Regions from separate parts of the Paenibacillus sp. 276b genome, predicted to be linked through region 1. Evidence: predicted binding sites of a transcription regulator. Region 1 holds the regulator's gene; each other region holds the start of a gene.
What was found. The regulator Rex, encoded in region 1, represses fermentation and respiration genes when NADH is low (regulators of the CRP and FNR family bind a similar motif). The targets are predictions, from matches to a motif close to TTGTGAAATATTTCACAA.
Positions count from the first base shown of each region.

Region 2: BLV50_RS16815 (formate/nitrite transporter family protein) is a predicted target of Rex. The motif match lies at 3,267-3,284, and genes of this name have one in related genera.
Region 3: BLV50_RS17515 (cytochrome ubiquinol oxidase subunit I) is a predicted target of Rex. The motif match lies at 2,681-2,698, and genes of this name have one in related genera.
Region 4: nadA (quinolinate synthase NadA) is a predicted target of Rex. The motif match lies at 2,915-2,932, and genes of this name have one in related genera.

Region 1 is NZ_FNRR01000001.1:2,456,218-2,460,928, reverse strand. It holds gene dinG (ATP-dependent DNA helicase DinG) at 1-832, shown strand, start outside; gene BLV50_RS10485 (redox-sensing transcriptional repressor Rex) at 1,059-1,712, shown strand; gene BLV50_RS10480 (amidohydrolase) at 1,699-3,003, shown strand; gene BLV50_RS10475 (cell wall elongation regulator TseB-like domain-containing protein) at 3,045-3,575, shown strand; gene BLV50_RS10470 (hypothetical protein) at 3,879-4,406, shown strand; gene BLV50_RS10465 (AAA family ATPase) at 4,399-4,711, shown strand, end outside.
Region 2 is NZ_FNRR01000003.1:162,517-167,227, forward strand. It holds gene BLV50_RS16805 (molybdopterin-containing oxidoreductase family protein) at 1-1,872, opposite strand, end outside; gene BLV50_RS16810 (hypothetical protein) at 2,048-2,317, opposite strand; gene BLV50_RS16815 (formate/nitrite transporter family protein) at 2,325-3,179, opposite strand; gene BLV50_RS16820 (FAD-dependent oxidoreductase) at 3,392-4,711, opposite strand, start outside.
Region 3 is NZ_FNRR01000003.1:337,205-341,915, forward strand. It holds gene cydD (thiol reductant ABC exporter subunit CydD) at 1-140, opposite strand, end outside; gene cydB (cytochrome d ubiquinol oxidase subunit II) at 142-1,158, opposite strand; gene BLV50_RS17515 (cytochrome ubiquinol oxidase subunit I) at 1,142-2,557, opposite strand; gene BLV50_RS17520 (hypothetical protein) at 2,987-4,285, shown strand; gene BLV50_RS17525 (glycosyltransferase) at 4,285-4,711, shown strand, end outside.
Region 4 is NZ_FNRR01000013.1:46,271-50,981, forward strand. It holds gene hpt (hypoxanthine phosphoribosyltransferase) at 19-558, shown strand; gene ftsH (ATP-dependent zinc metalloprotease FtsH) at 660-2,705, shown strand; gene nadA (quinolinate synthase NadA) at 3,004-3,942, shown strand; gene nadB (L-aspartate oxidase) at 3,979-4,711, shown strand, end outside.

The DNA.
Region 1 (4,711 bases):
GGATATGTTCTTTGATAAAAAGAAAAGCGTTGTGCTTACATCGGCTACGCTCTCCGTTGACAAGTCATTTCAATTCATGATCGAACAGCTGGGTTTGCAGGAAGCTGCCGACAATAACCGTCTGTTAACGTCGATGCTACCTTCACCGTTCAATTATCGAGAACAAGCGCTGCTTGTCATTCCGCGTGATTTCCCAAGCGTGAAGGGCAGTGTAGGCGATGCACACTTTGTGGATATGCTCGTGCACTCGCTCGCGGAAACGGCTATTGCGACTCGTGGACGCATGATGGTGTTGTTTACCTCCTACCGCATGCTGCGACAGGTCTATGACCCGCTTAAGGAGGCCTTGTCAGGCAACGATATCTCTTTGCTTGGGCAAGGGGTGGACAGCGGCAGCCGTTCCAAGCTTACACGTCGGTTCCAAGATGCTAAAGCAACGGTGCTACTTGGCACAAGCAGCTTTTGGGAAGGCGTGGACATTCCGGGAGAGGCTCTGACCTGCCTTGCAATTGTCAGACTGCCGTTCCAGCCACCGAATCATCCATTAGTGGAAGCGAAGAGCGAGCTTTTGCAGCAGCAGAAGAAAAACCCGTTTATGAAGCTATCCGTGCCACAAGCCGTCATCCGTTTCAAACAGGGATTTGGCAGACTGGTTCGTACAGGCAAAGACAGAGGCATTGTGATTGTATACGATACACGCGTTATTGAAGCGTATTATGGCAAGTACTTTTTATATTCATTACCTGGTCCCAAAATGGAGCACATGCTTACAGAGCAGATGGTTCCACGCATTTCGGAATGGCTCGAGAGACCAACCGAAGAGCAACAATAACAGATACGCTCTGTAGCTTCCATTATTGCAAGGCGCCAGTGATTGGCGGTAAAATTGAGTAATATCATGTATTCGTTTCATGGATATGCGAGTAAAGCGATTAAAGCAATTATCCATTATATAACAAGGAGCATCCTGTTTAATTCAGTAATCATTTTGCATCGTTTTAGACAGGGTGCTCATCTTTTCATCTATCTATCGTGGCCTTGGTAAGGGGGAGCAATGAATGAAATCAGATAAAATTTCGGAAGCCGTGGTGCGTAGATTACCTGTTTACTTGCGTTATTTGAATGAACTGCATCAGCGGGAAGTCAATACGGTTTCTTCACAAGAACTTGGACTGAGGCTGGATTTGAATCCTGCCCAGATTCGTAAAGACTTGGCTTACTTTGGTGACTTTGGTCGTAAAGGGATTGGATATGACGTTTCATATCTCATTGAGAAAATCCGCCATATTTTAAAAATAGACCAGCAGATCAATGTAGCTCTTGTCGGAGCAGGTAATTTGGGACATGCCTTGTCCAATTACAATGCCTATCTCAAAGACAACATGAAGATCGTCGCTGTATTTGATGCCTACGGTCCGAAAATTGGGAGTCAAATCAACAGTTTGACGGTACAACCGATGAATGAATTAACAGATTCGGTCAAAAAAGATAACATTCGTATAGGTATTATCACGGTTCCGGATACGGAAGCCCAAAATGTTGCAGATCAGCTGATTGAGTCAGGAATTGAAGCGATTCTGAACTTTGCGCCAACGATCCTGAAGACCCCGCCGCATATTCGCATTCATCATGCTGATTTTACGACGGATCTACTTAGCCTGGCTTATTACTTGGAGAATGGAAAGGACGACGAGGAAGATGACGACAAATAGATGGGTAATTCACAACGGCAAATTTGCCGTGAGTGAAGGTACGAATTGGAACGTGGTTCAAGGTTTTATGGTTGTTGAGAATGACAAGATTGTGCATATTGGTGAGACATTGCCGGAAGGAGACGAAAGCCTGACAAAGGTGGACGGAAAAGGACTGTTCTTCTTGCCGGGTCTGATCAATACGCATGGTCACGCGGCCATGTCGCTCCTCAGAGGCCATGGAGACGATCTGGCGTTACAAGTATGGTTGCAGGAGAAAATGTGGCCAATGGAAGCCAAAATGACGTCTGAAGACGTATATTGGGGCACATCACTTTCCGTGCTTGAAATGTTGAAGGGTGGAACAACAGCGTTCCTAGATATGTATGATCATATGGATCAGGTTGCGAAAGTGGTGGAACAATCCGGCGTTCGGGCTGCTCTGGCACGTGGGGTAATCGGGCTTTGCTCAGAAGAAGAACAACTGCGCAAGCTCGAAGAGTCCGCAGCATTTGCCCGTCAATGGAATGGACAAGCAGACGGAAGAATTACAACCGTAATCTCTCCGCACGCCCCTTACACTTGCCCTCCGGATTACATAGAGAAGCTGGTACAGGTTGCTCATGATCTGAATCTGCCTTTGCATACGCATATGTCTGAAACGCTTCGCGAAGTGGAACAGAACGTGGCTGATTACGGACTGCGTCCAGTCGCACATCTGGAGAAGCTAGGATTTTTCTCCCGTCCATCTCTGGTTGCACATGCGGTACATCTGAATGATGAAGAGATCGAGATTCTCGCAAAGCATGATGTAGCAGTTTCCCACAATCCAGGCAGTAACCTGAAATTGGCTTCGGGTGTTGCGCGTGTGCCTGATCTGTTGAAAGCAGGCGTGACTGTGTCTCTGGGAACAGACGGACCAGCAAGTAACAATAACCTGGATATGTTTGAAGAGATGAGATTGGCTGCGTTGATTCACAAAGGTGTGTCCGGTGACCCTACTGCAGTGCCGGCAGGGGAAGCGCTTCTGCTTGGAACTTCATATGGTGCTAAATCCATATTCCTGAACAATACAGGCGCTCTGCAAGTTGGCATGAAGGCTGACTTCATCGCGTTGAACATCGAACAGGCCCATTTCTATCCGCATACGGATCTGATTTCCCATACGGTCTACTCGGCATCGGCCAAAGATGTGGAGCATGTGTGGGTGGATGGTAAACAAGTGGTTAAACATGGCGAATGTCTTACGATGGATGAAGAGCGCATTCTGCGTGAGTCTCAGCTGGCATTTGACAGTTTGCTTGCCCGTTAATTACAAGGACAGCATCGTCATAGGGAAAGGAAGTTCGGCTTTTGAAGAAAAAAAAGAAGTGGATATGGATTTCGCTGCTGCTCCTGGTTCTGATTCTGTTTGGACTTCAGCGTTATTATGTCTATGTTACCCAGGATCAGCGCAAGGAAGAGGCGTTGGCCATACAGGCGGCCCAGGAACAGCTGGGGATTACGTCCCACGAAGAGCTGCGTAAGTATGTCTGGGGGCAGAAAGACGGCGGAGACAACATATACTGGACCCTGATCGGCAAAAATAAGGATAACCAGGATGTCATGGTGTGGATCAAGTTTGATGAGAATAACAAACCTGTGACGGGAACCAAAGCAGTACACGGGGAACTGTTAAAGAACGGCATGAATGAGGCTCAGATTCGAAATCGGTTCAGCTCTGAAGTTCCCGGTGGGGAGATCAAACGAATCATGCCAGGCGTTGTGAATGGAATCTATGTATGGCAAGTGTATTATAATGATGATACTCACAACTATTATCGGTTTTACCGCTTCAGCAACGGGGAACAAGTGGACCTGGTCTATACGATTCCGAACAGCTAGAAGTAGCAGACGTACTATCGTCTGAAGAGAATACATTAAAGAACCGGCAGACGGAAACCCGACTGGTCCGGTTCTTTGGCGTACTTTGTTGATCATTTTGGATTTGAATAGTTAAAATTAATAATTTATTCATATTTTCGCCTTAGATATTGTATATACGATGTGATATACTCAAATATGTATTCAAGGATACATCATACACAAATAAATCCTGTTAGGCACATCACAGGACATTACGTACACATATTCATATTCTTGCCTACAAGTTATAGGATGGGCCAAAATTTAGGAGGGGTAACTCACTTGAAGATAAAAGTATTGCCTATTGCTCTGACTGCCGTCATTTCAGCCGTTGTGTTGTTTGGAGGTTGGTTTGTGTATCGTCATGTGGCTGTGCAAAGCCCAATTGAAAAAATGGTTACCCAGTACGATGGAGTCAATGATGTTCAATTAACTATTAACCGCAATGATGTACAGTTGAAACTCGATCTGCAGCCGGATGTTAATCTGGGCAGGTTGGTACAATATATTCACAAAGAAGGACAGACCTTGATTGGCACTCGTTCGTTGAAGCTGGATGTCGTAGATCATTCCAACGAAGCATTAGAGAGCTGGTGGGGAAGCGCGATGTTTACCGTAGCACAAGCGATGGAGAACAAGCAATACACCGAAATTACACCGACCTTGTCTAAAATGGCTACAAATGGGATCAAGGTAAATACAGCCATGGATGACAATAATGTATATGTCAGTCTCAGAGATGGAGATGCCAGTAAGTTTATTATTCTGCCGCGTGTGCCCGGTCAGATAGGAGTGTGGCCTAATGCCTAAATGGACGAAAGAAATTGCCATTGGATTTGTACCCGTATTAATTATCTTTCTCGCTTTTATTGGTGTAAACATGATTCCCATTCTGATCGCTGTAATGCTTGTGGGAGCTCTGCTGCTCATGATGCAAATGCGGGGTGGGATTACGGTGGGGGCAGGTCAGGAACGTAAACGCAAGAAAAAAGGCCCTTCCAAGCTGACTTTTGAAGAAATCGGTGGTCAGGAGAGTGCCAAGCAGGAACTGCGGGAAGCGCTTGATTTTCTCATTCGACATGAAGAAATTCAGAAGTTTGGTATTCGTCCTTTGA
Region 2 (4,711 bases), on a different contig from region 1:
GTTCCATACGACCACCGCATCCCCGTCTTCCACCTGTCTGCGGGCGGCGTCCTCCGGGTGCATTTGCAATAATGGCATCTTCTCCAAACGTTGATGTTTGGCCGAATTGGCAAAGGTGGAATTCAGGAAATTATGGTTTGGCGGCGACAGAAACATCAGCGGATAAACATCCGCAGGTCCAGCCGGGTTTTCCCCGTCATACCCCTCCACGAGTGCACTATACGTAGGCAACGGAGGCAGTCCCTTCTGTGCCATCGTTTCCGAATACAGCTCGATTTTCCCCGAAGGCGTGGGCAACTGATCCAAATAGGAGTCATGTGCAGACATATCCAGCTTGACGAAATGATGCTGCTTCAGCCCTTCCAAGGTTACTCCGTTCATGTAGGGATTGCCCGTACCCTGAAGTGCTTCCTCGATCATCTGTTCCGGTGTCTCACCGAAAATCTCCGGGTCATACCCCATCGCCTGTCCAAGCAAAGAGAACAATTCAACATTACTCTTGCTCTCACCCAAAGGCGTAATGACTGGCTCTTGCAAATGAACATACTGATGCCAGTAGGACGTATACAGATCCGTCGTTTCAAATGAAGATGTCGCAGGCAGCACAATATCCGCGTATTTTGCCGTATCCGTCATGAACAGGTCATGGACTACCGTGAACAGATCCTCCCGTGCAAAACCTCGCTCCACCCGCTCGGTATCTGGTGCCACCACCAGTGGATTGCTGCAGTAGACCATCAACGCCCGGATCGGCTGCTCCGCCTCCAGCAGTGCTTCGCCAATCCGGTTCATGTTCACCACGCGCGGCTCCGGGTTCTGTCGCAGCTCCGGACGCTCCAGCGCATCGCTATTCGTGCTCGCGTAGCTGTTGGTACGAATGGCACCACCGCCGCGCTTTAGCCACTGGCCTGTAATGGCAGGCAGACAGGCTACGCTGCGTACGTTCATGCCACCGTTGTCGTGATGCTGTAGGCCATTGCCGATATGAATATGAGCTGCCTGTGCATTGCCATACAGCTCAGCCAGCTTCACGATGTCCGCTTCCGGCACACCTGTAATACGCGAAACGCGCCCCGGGGTGTAGCTGCGGACATGATCACGCAGTGCCTCATGGCCGACGGTATATTTTTGCATAAAAGCCTCATCCGTCAGGCCCTGCTCGAACAGTACATGCATTAATCCGAGTGCCAATGCACTGTCTGTACCGGGGTAGAGTGGAATGAACCAGTCTCCCCATTGGGCGGTCCGATTGCGATGGACATCAATAACGACGATTTGGGCGCCCTTTTTGCGGGCTTTCTCGGCCAGAACAACCTGATGCATATTGGTGCTGACGATGTTGCCTCCCCACACCAGAATGACATCCGCATGCTCTGTATCCTCGGGCAAGGTTCCCCGGTTCGCACCCATCGTATATTTCCACCCGGTATTTCCCGCTGCATTACAGATGGTCTGTTCCAGCTTGCTCGCACCTAATGCATTGAAAAATCGACGATCCATGCCGTCCACACCAAGAATGCCCATGTTTCCATAGAAACTGTAGGGCAGGATGCTCTCCGGTCCGTAGGTATCTGCCAGCGAACTAAATTTCGCCGTAATCTCGCCGATGGCTTCGTCCCAACTGATTCGCTCGAACTGGCCTTCGCCCTTGGCTCCGATGCGTCGCATCGGATATTGCAGCCGCTCGGGGTGATACACCCGCTCCGTCATATTTCGGACTTTGTTACAGATGGCGCCTTTTGTAATCGGATGGTCCGGATTGCCCGCTACCTTCACGATCTTACCGTTCTCCTTATGAAGCAGCAGGCCGCAAGTATCCGGACAATCGAGCGGGCAAACCGCCGGGAATACGCCATTCTCCTGATCGATCATATACAAGTCCCTCCCCCTTCAAAGCTATCCTCATATCATATCTTCTTCCTGGTAATCGCGAAAAGAAAACAGTCTTTTTTTACCGCCACAACCGATCCAAATTTTTTTCAAAAAATCTTTTTTCCCTTTGATTCAATCTCGAAATTCAGGGGTAAATTAAAAATAAGGCATTAGGCTAGTGTTTCCCCACTTCCTCCTCATGCCATATCATGGACCACTCCCGAAATTCGCCATGAACAGGTTTCGTTCCCCCGAACCTTGTCATGGCGAATTTATTTTGCGTGGATATTTTTTTGCAAAAAAAAACGATTCTTTTCCCGCCCATCACAGCAGACAGCCATGACTTGAACGAGATCAGAATCGCCTCCTGTTTACTTTGCATTCGTCTTTCCACTCGTTCTCGCACTCGCACCACGGTTACACCGCTAACTCGGTTACTGTCCAAAATGCCGCTACGCCTGCTTGCTCCACATCGGTCTGGCTTCCGACTCCACAGGCTGGGCCGCCGCCATGGCCATCTCAGGCTTCACTTCCGGCTCATGCTTGCGCAGGTACACCATCCAGTAAGCAGCTGCAACAAACAGCGCCCCTCCCGTCAGGTTGCCAAGCCATACCGGAATGAAATTCATGACGTATTGTCCCCACGAATAATGCCCTTCAAAGATCGCAGCAGGAATCAGGAACATGTTGGCGACAACGTGCTGGAATCCAATAGCTACAAAGGCCATCGTTGGGAACCATATGCCCAATACTTTTCCACTCATCGTATCCGATGCATAAGACAACCAAACCGCGAGAGCTACCAGCCAGTTACACCCGATCCCGGATATAAAAGCCTGAAGGAAGCTGTCGTCCAGCTTGTGTCCAGCCATATCCACCACTTTGGTCAAATAAGCTCCCTCTGCCGTCAGACCAAGCACATGCCCAAACGCATAGGCCACAAAGATCGCCCCAAGGAAATTACCTATCGTTACTAAGGTGAGATTCTTCAACATGTTGCCTGCGGACAGTTTACGTGCAATCGTCGCGAGTGGAACAGCCATCATATTGCCTGTCAGCAGTTCCCCGCCGCCAATCAGCACCAATATTAAACCTACCGGGAACACTGCTGCGCCAATCAGATTTACCAAGCTGCCCCACTCGGCCGGAGCAGAGGCAATGACCCGAATATCCAGCAGAAATCCGAGCGCAATAAAAGCGCCTGCCAGAAAACTGAGTATCAATACGGAGGACACCGGATTTTGGACTTTCTTCATCCCCGTATGCGCCGTATATTGTGCAACCTCAAGAGGTGTTTTTGCTGCCATAACGATCCTCTCCTTCACAGTTCATGAACATCATAATTCAACCTGTTTTGTTGATATGTTCATTGTATCGCGAAGATTTCAAGAGGTTTGTTACTTTTATCACAAAGTCTGAAAACTACATTTTAATATTTCCGTTGTGTCTTGCTTGATATCCAGAAAAAACAAAAAAGAACTACCGCAGAATGACTGCGGCAGTTCTCAGATATTTATGGTTATACCATCGCTGGTGTTTTTACTTCTACTGGTGGCAACGCCTGAAGACCCGCCGAGTTCAGGAAGTTCCATGGTTTGTTGTAATGTGGCTGGAAGAAGAAGTCGATGAAGGCCAGCTCATCTACCGTCATGTTGTTCTGGATGCAGACAGAGATCGTATTGATCGACTGTGTCAGATCAGCTTGTGACATGACCTGCGCACCAACAATGCGGCGTGTAGCCTGTTCATAGATTACTTTGAGCAGCAGCTTCTCTGCCGTTGGCATGAACTCTGGACGGTAAGCATCTTCAAGCGTTACAGCTTCAACGACCAGACCCTCATCCGCAGCAGATGCTTCCGTCAAGCCTGTACCTGCAATATTTTGCTCATAAATTTTAATACCTGATGTGCCTTGTGTACCCATATAACGTGTCGTAGGACGAACAAGATTCCTTGCTACGAGTGTACCCATCCGCACTGCGTTGGTTGCCAGTGGAATGTACGCTGCCTTGCCAGTTGGGTTGTAATGAATTGCACAGCTGTCTCCAGCAGCGAAGACGTCTTTTTGGCTGGTTTGCATATATTTATCCACGATGATTGCACCGTTCGGCAGCATATCCACTTGGCCTTTGAGCAGCTCGGTATTTGGACGGAAACCAATGCACAGAATAACGAGGTCTGTATCGAACTCTCCTTTGGATGTAATGACCTTGTTCACTTTGCCATTCTCTCCGGTAAACTTCTGAACAGTTTGGCCCAGCGCCAGCTTGATGCCGTGTCCAGTCAACGTTTCTTCAATAGCATCCGTGAACTCGGGGTCGAGATATTTGTTCAAGATCCGGTCCACACTATCGATCAGTGTAACTTCCTTGCCGTTCATTTGGAAAGCCTCCACCAGCTCAATGCCGATATATCCGGCTCCTACCACAGTAATACGTTTGGCATGCTTGGCTTTCTCAATAATCGTGTTGGAATGGTTGTAGTTTTTGCAAAGTAAAATGTTGTCCATCTCGATGCCTTCCAGCTTCGGTACGACAGGCCATGAACCCGTGGTCACGATCAGCTTGTCGAAGGTATCTTCGAATTCTTCCCCTGTTTTCAAGTTTTTAGCCTGAAGTTTGTGACCCGCAGCATCTACTGACGTCACTTCATGAAGCATTTTGGTAACGACACCGAGCTCGGCCAGTTGGTTTGGCGAAGAATAGAACAATCCGTCTGGATCTTTCACCACGCCACCTACATAAAGCGCAATGCCACATGATAAGAAGGAGATGTTGTCATTGCGCTCATACACTGTAATGGTAGCATCCGGGTACAATTTGGCGGTGTTAACGATGGC
Region 3 (4,711 bases), on a different contig from region 1:
GAACCTTGAAACAATGCCGTAATCGCCTGTGCCAGCCATTTCGCCTGCATGATAATCGTCATTGCCTGCAACAGTACCAGCGCTGAAGCCAGCGCCAGTACCGGTCGAATGCCCGGCAGCTTCAACAGCCCCCGTCCCATATCAGTACTCCAGGTGATGCTGGTCGTTCAGACGTTTGCGGAAAATATAATAACTCCAGATCTGATAACCGAGTACAAACGGAAGCAGCGTACAAGCCACAATCGTCATCACTTTTAGCGAATATGCACCGGATGAAGCATTGTAGACCGTCAGGTCAAACGCCGAACCCATTGAACTCACCATGACCCTTGGGAACAGACCGATAAATACGGAGGCAAACGCGATTGCAATCACGGCTCCAGTCATGCCGAAAGCCCAGGCTTCACGTTTCTGTCGCACGAAGTAAGCGGCCAAACCCAATGAAGCAGCGCCAAGGACAACCATAATCCAGAGAGCCCAGCCGCGTACGGCAAACACATCGGTCATGAAGTATGTCATCACAGCGTAGATCACGAGGATCGCGGCCAGCGGCAACATCAGTTTTTTGGCCATATTCAGGGCACGTTCTCTAAGATCTCCGACGGTCCGCAATGAAGCAAACAGCAAACCGTGCACCAGACACAACAACGTAACGCTCAACCCACCTACAACCGTATACGGATTGACGATGTCCAGGAAGCCGGGACGGAGCTGCATCTGCGCATCAATAGGCAGTCCTTTCATCAAGGTAGCGAAAACAACCCCGAACAGGAATGGCAGTAGCGCACTGGAGACTACGATAATGATGTCCCATGTTTTGCGCCAGCGTTCATGTCTCATCTTGCTGCGGAATTCAAAGGCAACTCCGCGGCCGATCAAAGCCAGCAGCACCACGACCAGTGGCAGATAAAACCCGCTAAACAGCGTGGCGTACCAATGCGGGAAGGCTGCAAACATTGCACCCCCTGCCGTAATCAGCCAGACCTCATTGCCATCCCAAAACGGACCGATCGAGTTGATTAGAGTACGACGTTCACGATCCGTTTTGCCAATCATTGCAGTGGACATGCCCACACCAAAATCAAAACCTTCCAGAAAGAAAAAACCAACAAACAAGACGGCAATCAGCAAAAACCACAATTCACTTAGTGACAACAGAATAACCCCCATCCACGCCGAACGGATCGGCCGATTCATCATGCTCCTCCGGCTTTTCGACTGCATATGGCCCTGCCTTGATTTCACGAACGAACAGATAGACCATCACCGCTCCCAGGATTGCATAAGTGACTGTAAATGCGATGGTGGAAAACAAAATCTGACCTGCGCTTACGTTCGGGGATACCCCGGCTTCCGTCGTCATATAACCGAATACCGTCCACGGCTGCCTTCCTACCTCAGTCATAATCCATCCCGATGTATTGGCGATAAACGGCAGAGAGATGGCAAACACCATCAAGCGCATAAACCATTTGCCTGCTCCCTCTAATTTGCGGCGCATCGCCAGGAATGTACCGTAGATCGCTAGCAAAATCATCAATCCGCCCGCAGCAATCATGATGCGGAAGCTCCAGAACGTCGTCCGTACCGGTGGAATATAGTCCCCTGGTCCATACGTTTGCTCATACTCCGCTTGCAGCTCCTTCATGCCTTTGACACTGCCAGAGAACTTGCTATAGGACAGATAACTGAGCAATCCAGGGATTTTGATCTCGCCGGAATTTTCCTGTTTGTCCGGATCAACAAAGGCTACCACCGTCCATGGTGCCGGATCTTCCGTCGTCGTCCATGTTCCTTCACTGGCCGCCATTTTCATAGGCTGCGTCTCCACCAGATATTGCGCCTGGAAGTGACCCGAGAAGGCAACCCCCAGCGAGGAAACCAGACCAATTATGATGGCAATGTTGAACGATTTGCGGAAGATCTCCACATCCTGCTTCTTCATCAACTTGTAAGCACTAATCCCAGTTACCACAAAAGCACCTGTCATTAATGCGCCAAAGATCGTATGTGGGAACTCCACTAGTAGCTGACCATTCGTAATCAGTGCAAAGAAATCATTCATCTCGGCGCGGCCGTTGTTAATCTCGAAGCCAACCGGATGCTGCATGAATGAGTTGGCTGCCAGAATCCACAGCGCGGACAAGAATGTACCGATGAATACCAGCCAAATGCAGGCCAGATGCACTTTCTTGGACAAGCGATCCCATCCGAAAATCCAAAGCCCAATAAAGGTAGACTCCATAAAAAACGCCAGCAAGGCTTCAATCGCCAGTGGCGCACCGAACACATCCCCGACAAACCGGGAATACTCGGACCAGTTCATGCCGAACTGGAATTCCTGAAAGATACCTGTGACCACACCGACGGCAAAGTTAATCAGGAACAGTTTGCCCCAAAATTTGGCCATCGTTTTGTAAACTTCCTTACCCTTTACTACGTACAACGTCTCCATAATTGCTACCAGCAGTACAAGACCAATGGACAGCGGTACAAAAAAGAAATGGAAAATCGTTGTGAGCGCATATTGGATACGCGATAACATGATCGGATCCATACCGTTACCCCTTCTTTCTGTTCATATCGCAGTTTTCGTATTTGGCATTGAAGCCCCTTCTTCAGTTTCTGTCAGCCAAACACGTATTGATGAACGTATTGTGCCAGATAGACTATTTTATACATGTGACAATTATCACAAACCCTGCCATGACAGCAAAAAAAAGTGATGATGGTCACACAATAGAAAAAAACAAGCCTAATGTTAGAGCTTGCCAGCTTCGTCTATTCACGGAAGATGCTCATGTTTAGGACGGAACGCCCATATGTTAGTCTCAGGCATAAAATACGCCGGGCAAAAAAGGCATTACATATTGAATTATTGGATTCATTGATATCATTCAAAGCAGCGCCAATCCGATGTTTATCAGATGGTGCTGCTTCAATCCATGAACGGACAAAAATGCAAATCAAGTGAGGTGATTCATCGATGGAAGAGCTGTCTCCGATCCCAGACCCGGAGCCTCATCAAGGGGTAGATGCAGAAGAGTTAAGTACGGCCCTGCCTGCCTTTCGTTATGTCCTTTTCCCCCGGAAGGGAGGATGGTCTGCTTTTCCCTATCCAGACATCGCTGCTCTGATGGTTGCGGAAGGGCTTGTCTACTATGTCAGTAGCCTGGAGCGCTCCGAGGAAATGCCTGCGAATATCACCGTCATCACGCTTCCCGAAGCAGAACAATTGCTGCAGGAGCCCCGTACGGTTGCTGTGGTTGCGCATCCCTACTGGCTGACCGCCACAGCCTCGCTCCATCCGGGGCTCTGTATTGTACTTCTTCCCGAGCCAGTTGGTGAAGAAGCGGAGTCTCCCTTATGGGAGAGCTGCATTTCAAGACTGGTCGGTATCGCCGATCTGGTGGGCACGACTTCAGAAACACGCTATATGAAGCTGGTATTCCAGGGCGTACGCGCCATCTGGCTGAATGGAGAGGATACCTCTCCTGCTGGTGTCATGCAAAAGGATGACCTCGAGGTCCCTCTCCGGGACTATGAACTGCTATTCCTGCATGCGCTGCGACAGACGCTCTCGGGTGTTCAGGATACGGTCACCCAGCTGCAATGCAGTGTGCGGGCCGACTTCTATCGTCAGCTTCGTTCCAAAGCAGGAGCGCATGAGACGATTTCCTTTTTGCTGGCAGCCTATGAATATGTGCTAGAGGATTCCAGAGCGGCCACTTCACTCAAGGAAGCCTTCTCTCACGCGGTATTAAACGGGCGCAATGATTGTGTAAGCTCCCACTATCGATTCCTCTCCGCCATTCATGCAAGGGCCGGGGAAATCGAGAATGCGTTGCAGGTGTATGGAATCAGCGCAGGTAACGAGCAGGAACGGCACCATTATGAACAACTCTGTCGCTGGCTTGAGGCCGGGGAGGAACAGCTTGTCCGGGCAGAACTGCTGCGTCTGAATGATGACTATGGAAATGCATTGCACATTTTGGATGAACTCGGAGGCGAAACGGCGCGGCATTGGAAATTTCGTATCTATCAGGAGACTGGACGTGTGGAAGATGCATTAGATTTGGTGCATGCAGTGGATATTCAGGATAGCCCCAGCCGACAGGATTATCGGCAGCTATCGGGTCTAGCTCTGGCTCTGCGCGGAGAACGTCACGGGGCGGTGAGACAATTTCTGGAGACGGCACTGGAGGATGAAGATGCTCTTGCACGAATCGTCGAGATGGAGCTGTTGGATCAAGCCGTCCAGCAATTGCTGGGGGAGGTGCCATGATGCTGGACCCGAAGAAGCGCAGACAACATGTGAATGGACCGATGGTGCATAAGGATATACGATCCGAAACAACTCATACTCCAACGGAAACGCTGGAATCGCTGCATGCTGACCCAGAGGGGCAAGGGGATCAGCAGGATGCTGTAAAACGCCAGGACACAGGCCTATTCAGAGAGCCGTTTTCCGTTCGTCGGGTTCGTAAAAGTCAGGGCAATAAACTGACCGCCATGCTTCAGGTACGTAACGAGCGCGGGCGATATCTGGAGGAAGTGCTGGACGATCTGAGTGAATTCGTAGATGAGATCGTCATTGTGGACGATGCCAGCACTGATGGAACACCCGATATATGCAGAGCCTATCCAAAGGTCGTTCGTCTGGAAGTGCTGGAAAAGCCATTATTTGCGGAGGAATGGCGATTACGCAACG
Region 4 (4,711 bases), on a different contig from region 1:
CTTAGGAGGTTCGCACAGTTGCAGAACGACATTCAGGAAGTATTGATCAGTGAAGAAGAAATTCAGAGTAAAATCAAGGAATTAGGCGCAACAATAAGTGCCGAATATGCAAATCGCAATCCTTTGGTCATTTGTGTGCTCAAGGGTGCGTTTATATTTATGGCTGATTTGGTTAAGAACATTACGGTACCTGTTGAGATGGATTTCATGGCAGTATCGAGTTATGGCGCTTCCACCAAATCATCAGGCGTTGTTAAAATCATTAAGGATCTGGATGAATCCGTCGAGGGACGCGAGGTTCTGATTGTAGAGGACATTATTGATAGTGGACTCACGCTCAGTTATCTGATCGAACTCTTGCAGAACCGCGGTGCTGAATCCGTCCGTGTGGTTACGCTATTTGACAAGCCTTCAGGTCGCAAAGTCGAACTTGAAGCTCATTACACCGGCTTTGACATTCCTGACGCATTCATCGTTGGCTATGGTTTGGATTATGCCGAGAAGTACCGGAACCTCCCTTACATCGGGATTCTGAAACCGGAAGTTTACAGCAACTAATGCTTAAGCTAGTTCCAAGCCCATATCTGTTGGTGGCTTCTGTTGAGAAGCCATGTCGGGCTATGTTAAAATAATTAAAGTGTCTCGAGAGGAGGTAGGGGATGAATCGGTTCATCCGGAATTCTGGTTTTTATTTGATTCTTTTTTTAGTTGTGGTGGGGATAGTCCAGTTCGTCAGCAATGGCGGCGAAGCCACCGATAATCCTAGATATGATCAGTTGCGCACGGCAATCAAGGCCAACAACGTCTCTGAATTGACGGTTCAATTCAACGGTCAGACGTACCTCGTGACCGGTCAATACAGAAAGATACCTGACGGGGCCAAATCAGAAAATTTCTCAACGTATATTCCTCCTACGGATGAGGCGATTAGTGAGCTTGTAGCTGCAAGCGAAACGAACAATTTTGAATATCATCAGGAACCTATGAAAGGTGACAGCATCTGGTTGACGTTGCTGACTTCCTTTATTCCTTTGATCATTATGTTCCTGCTGTTCTTCTTCCTGTTTAATCAGGCTCAAGGCGGCGGCGGTAAAGTAATGAACTTTGGTAAAAGCCGTGCTCGTCTCTATAACGAAGAGAAGAAACGGGTTACGTTTGAAGATGTTGCGGGTGCTGACGAAGAGAAACAGGAACTGGTTGAAGTCGTGGACTTCCTCAAGGACCCTCGTAAATTCGCAGCAGTAGGTGCGCGGATTCCTAAAGGCGTATTGCTTGTAGGTCCTCCGGGTACAGGTAAAACCTTGCTCGCTCGTGCTGTTGCCGGTGAAGCGGGTGTACCATTCTTCAGTATTTCCGGTTCTGACTTCGTTGAAATGTTTGTCGGTGTCGGTGCATCTCGTGTACGTGACTTGTTTGAAAATGCGAAGAAAAACGCCCCATGTATCATCTTTATCGATGAGATCGATGCTGTAGGACGTCAGCGTGGTGCTGGTCTTGGTGGTGGTCACGACGAACGTGAACAAACACTCAACCAGTTGCTTGTTGAAATGGACGGATTCGGAGCCAATGAAGGTATTATCATCGTTGCTGCAACGAACCGTGCTGATATTCTGGACCCTGCCTTGCTGCGTCCAGGACGTTTTGACCGTCAAATCACGGTTGATCGCCCTGACGTGAGAGGTCGTGAAGCGGTTCTGAAAGTACACTCACGCAACAAACCACTCACCAAAGATGTGAAGCTGGACATTATTGCGAAGCGTACTACCGGATTCTCCGGTGCAGATTTGGAAAATCTCTTGAATGAAGCGGCATTGCTTGCGGCACGTCGTAATCGCAGAGATATTTCCATGCGTGAGGTAGACGAGGCGATTGACCGTGTTATCGTAGGTACGGAGAAGAAAAGCCGTGTCATCAGTGATCGTGAGAAACGTATCATTGCTTACCACGAAGCAGGTCACACCATTGTAGGTTACTTCCTGGAACATGCCGATATGGTACATAAAGTTACCATTATTCCGCGTGGACGCGCGGGTGGATATGTAATCATGTTGCCAAAAGAAGATCGTATGCTTGTAACCAAGCAGGAGCTGTTGGACAAAATAACGGGACTCCTTGGGGGCCGTGTTGCAGAAGAATTGTTCATTGGTGAAATTGGTACTGGCGCATACAGTGACTTCCAGCAAGCGACAGGTATTGTTCGAAGTATGGTTATGGAGTACGGTATGAGTGAGAAATTGGGTCCTATGCAATTCGGAAGTTCACAGGGACAGGTATTCCTGGGCCGTGATATTGGTCATGAACAGAATTACTCGGATTCCATCGCATATGAGATTGATCAGGAAATGCAACGCTTCATTAACGATTGTTACGAGAAATGTAAGGACTTGCTCGTAAAACATTCGAAAGAGATGCATCTGATCGCACAAACATTGCTCGAAGTGGAGACATTGGAAATGGATCAGATCAAGGAATTGATTGAGACAGGTTCCCTGACTCCAAAAAGTGAGAACAGCAATGATGGAGAAGGCACGCCTAGCGAAAGCGGAGAGGCGATCATCGACAACATCGGTGATGTACGCGTCCGTATCCAAGGCAAAGATGAAACGCCTGAGCCACCAGCCGGAGATATTCCTAACGAAGCTCCGAATCTGGACAAAGGAAACAGCAATGACCCGGATGATGGTGGAACGAAGCCAACGTCTTAATTTATAACAACCATCTGTTTATAGTGGCAGATGAACAAAGAGAGCCTTCGGGCTCTCTTTTTTTATATATTCCTTTAAATTGTATAGATAATGATAACGGGGAGCTATAGGGCGAACCACGTAGGAAATGGGCGGTTATGCCCTTGTTCTGGGGCGTTTTCATTTATTGACAGAGTCGTGAACGTTGTGTACATTAGGTGTTAAACCGCTTGTGATTCGTTTCTCAAGCGAAAATAACGACTTGGATTTGCCATATGAAACAGCGTATAAGGCTGTCCCGATAAGGAGAGGATCACAGGTGGAAGCTCTGGCTTTAGAGCGCAAGGCTGAGATGAACCGGGAGCTGCGCGAGCGGCTGATGGAGTTGAAGAAGGAACGTAATGCCATTATTCTTGCCCATTATTATCAACGTGACGAGGTACAGGAGGTCGCTGATTTCCGGGGAGATTCGTTTTTGCTGGCCCAGAAGGCGGCACAAACCGATGCGGATGTTATCGTTTTCTGCGGGGTTCATTTTATGGGTGAAAGCGCTAAAATTCTTGCCCCTAACAAAACGGTTATCATCCCCGACGAGCGTGCAGGCTGCCCAATGGCAGACATGGTGAACGTTGAAGGCTTACGTAAATTGAAAGCACAGCACCCGAATGCCAAAGTTGTAACGTACATCAATTCTTCAGCTGAGATCAAGGCAGAGACCGACATCTGTTGTACATCGGCCAATGCTGTCAGAGTCATTCAATCTGTTGATTCCGATGAAATCATCTGGGTACCGGATAAAAATCTGGGACATTATGTGCAACAACATACAGACAAGAAAATGATTATCTGGGAAGGTTACTGCAATACCCATGATATGCTGACGGTCAAAGACGTGGTTGAGATGAGAGCGAAGCATCCAAATGCCGAGTTCGTTGTTCACCCGGAATGTCGTCCTGAGGTTGTAGAGATGGGTGACTTCGTAGGTAGCACAACCGCCATTCTGGAATATTGTAAGAATTCGTCCGCTAAAGAATTTATCGTAGGTACCGAGGATGGTACAGGATACCAACTGCGTCTCGATAGCCCGGATAAACAATTCCACTTTGCTACCAAGTTCCTCGTATGCCCGAACATGAAGGTCAACAACTTGAAAAAGCTGGTTAAATGTCTGGAAACGATGAAGCCGCAAATTTACGTACCGCCAGCGGTTGCCGACAAAGCCAGAGAATCACTAGAGCGCATGTTACTGGTGAAGTAGCATGCGCTACTCTTGCTCCAAGACAGGTGAAATAACATGATACCGCAATATTTAGTGGATTTTGATCTGTCCGCGCTGCCGATGGTGGAGACGGATGTGCTGGTTATTGGTTCGGGCATTGCTGGTTTGTTTACTGCGATCAAGGCGAGTGAACAACGCAGTGTGTTGATGATCACGAAGAAGTCGTTACTGGATAGTAACACCCGGTATGCGCAGGGAGGAATCGCTGCGGTTATTGCTGAGGATGATTCACCTGCCTACCATTTGCAGGATACACTTGTTGCAGGAGCGGGATTATGCCGCTCCGAAGCAGTCGAAGCATTGGTGAACGAGGGCCCGGACGGAGTGAAAGAACTGATTCGACTGGGTACTTTGTTTGATCTGGAGAACGGCGAGTTGGCGTTGACGCAGGAAGGTGCGCACAGCCACCGCCGTATTTTGCATGCCAATGGGGATGCAACGGGATATGAGATTGTGCGTGCACTGGCTGCACAGGCGAATGAACATCCGGGGATTGAAGTGTGGGATGAGCATTTTGTCATTGACCTGATTACAGAGCAGGGAGAATGTGTAGGTGCGCTGGTTCAGAAGGCTGACGGCTCACAAGTATTTGTGAAGGCAGAGGCAACCGTACTATGCTCTGGCGGAGCTGGACAATTGTATCGATATACGACTAATCCGGAAGTGGCTACAGCAGATGGTGTGGCGATGGCCTATCGTGCCGGGGCAGTTGTCCGGGACATGGAGTTTATTCAATTTCACCCGACCT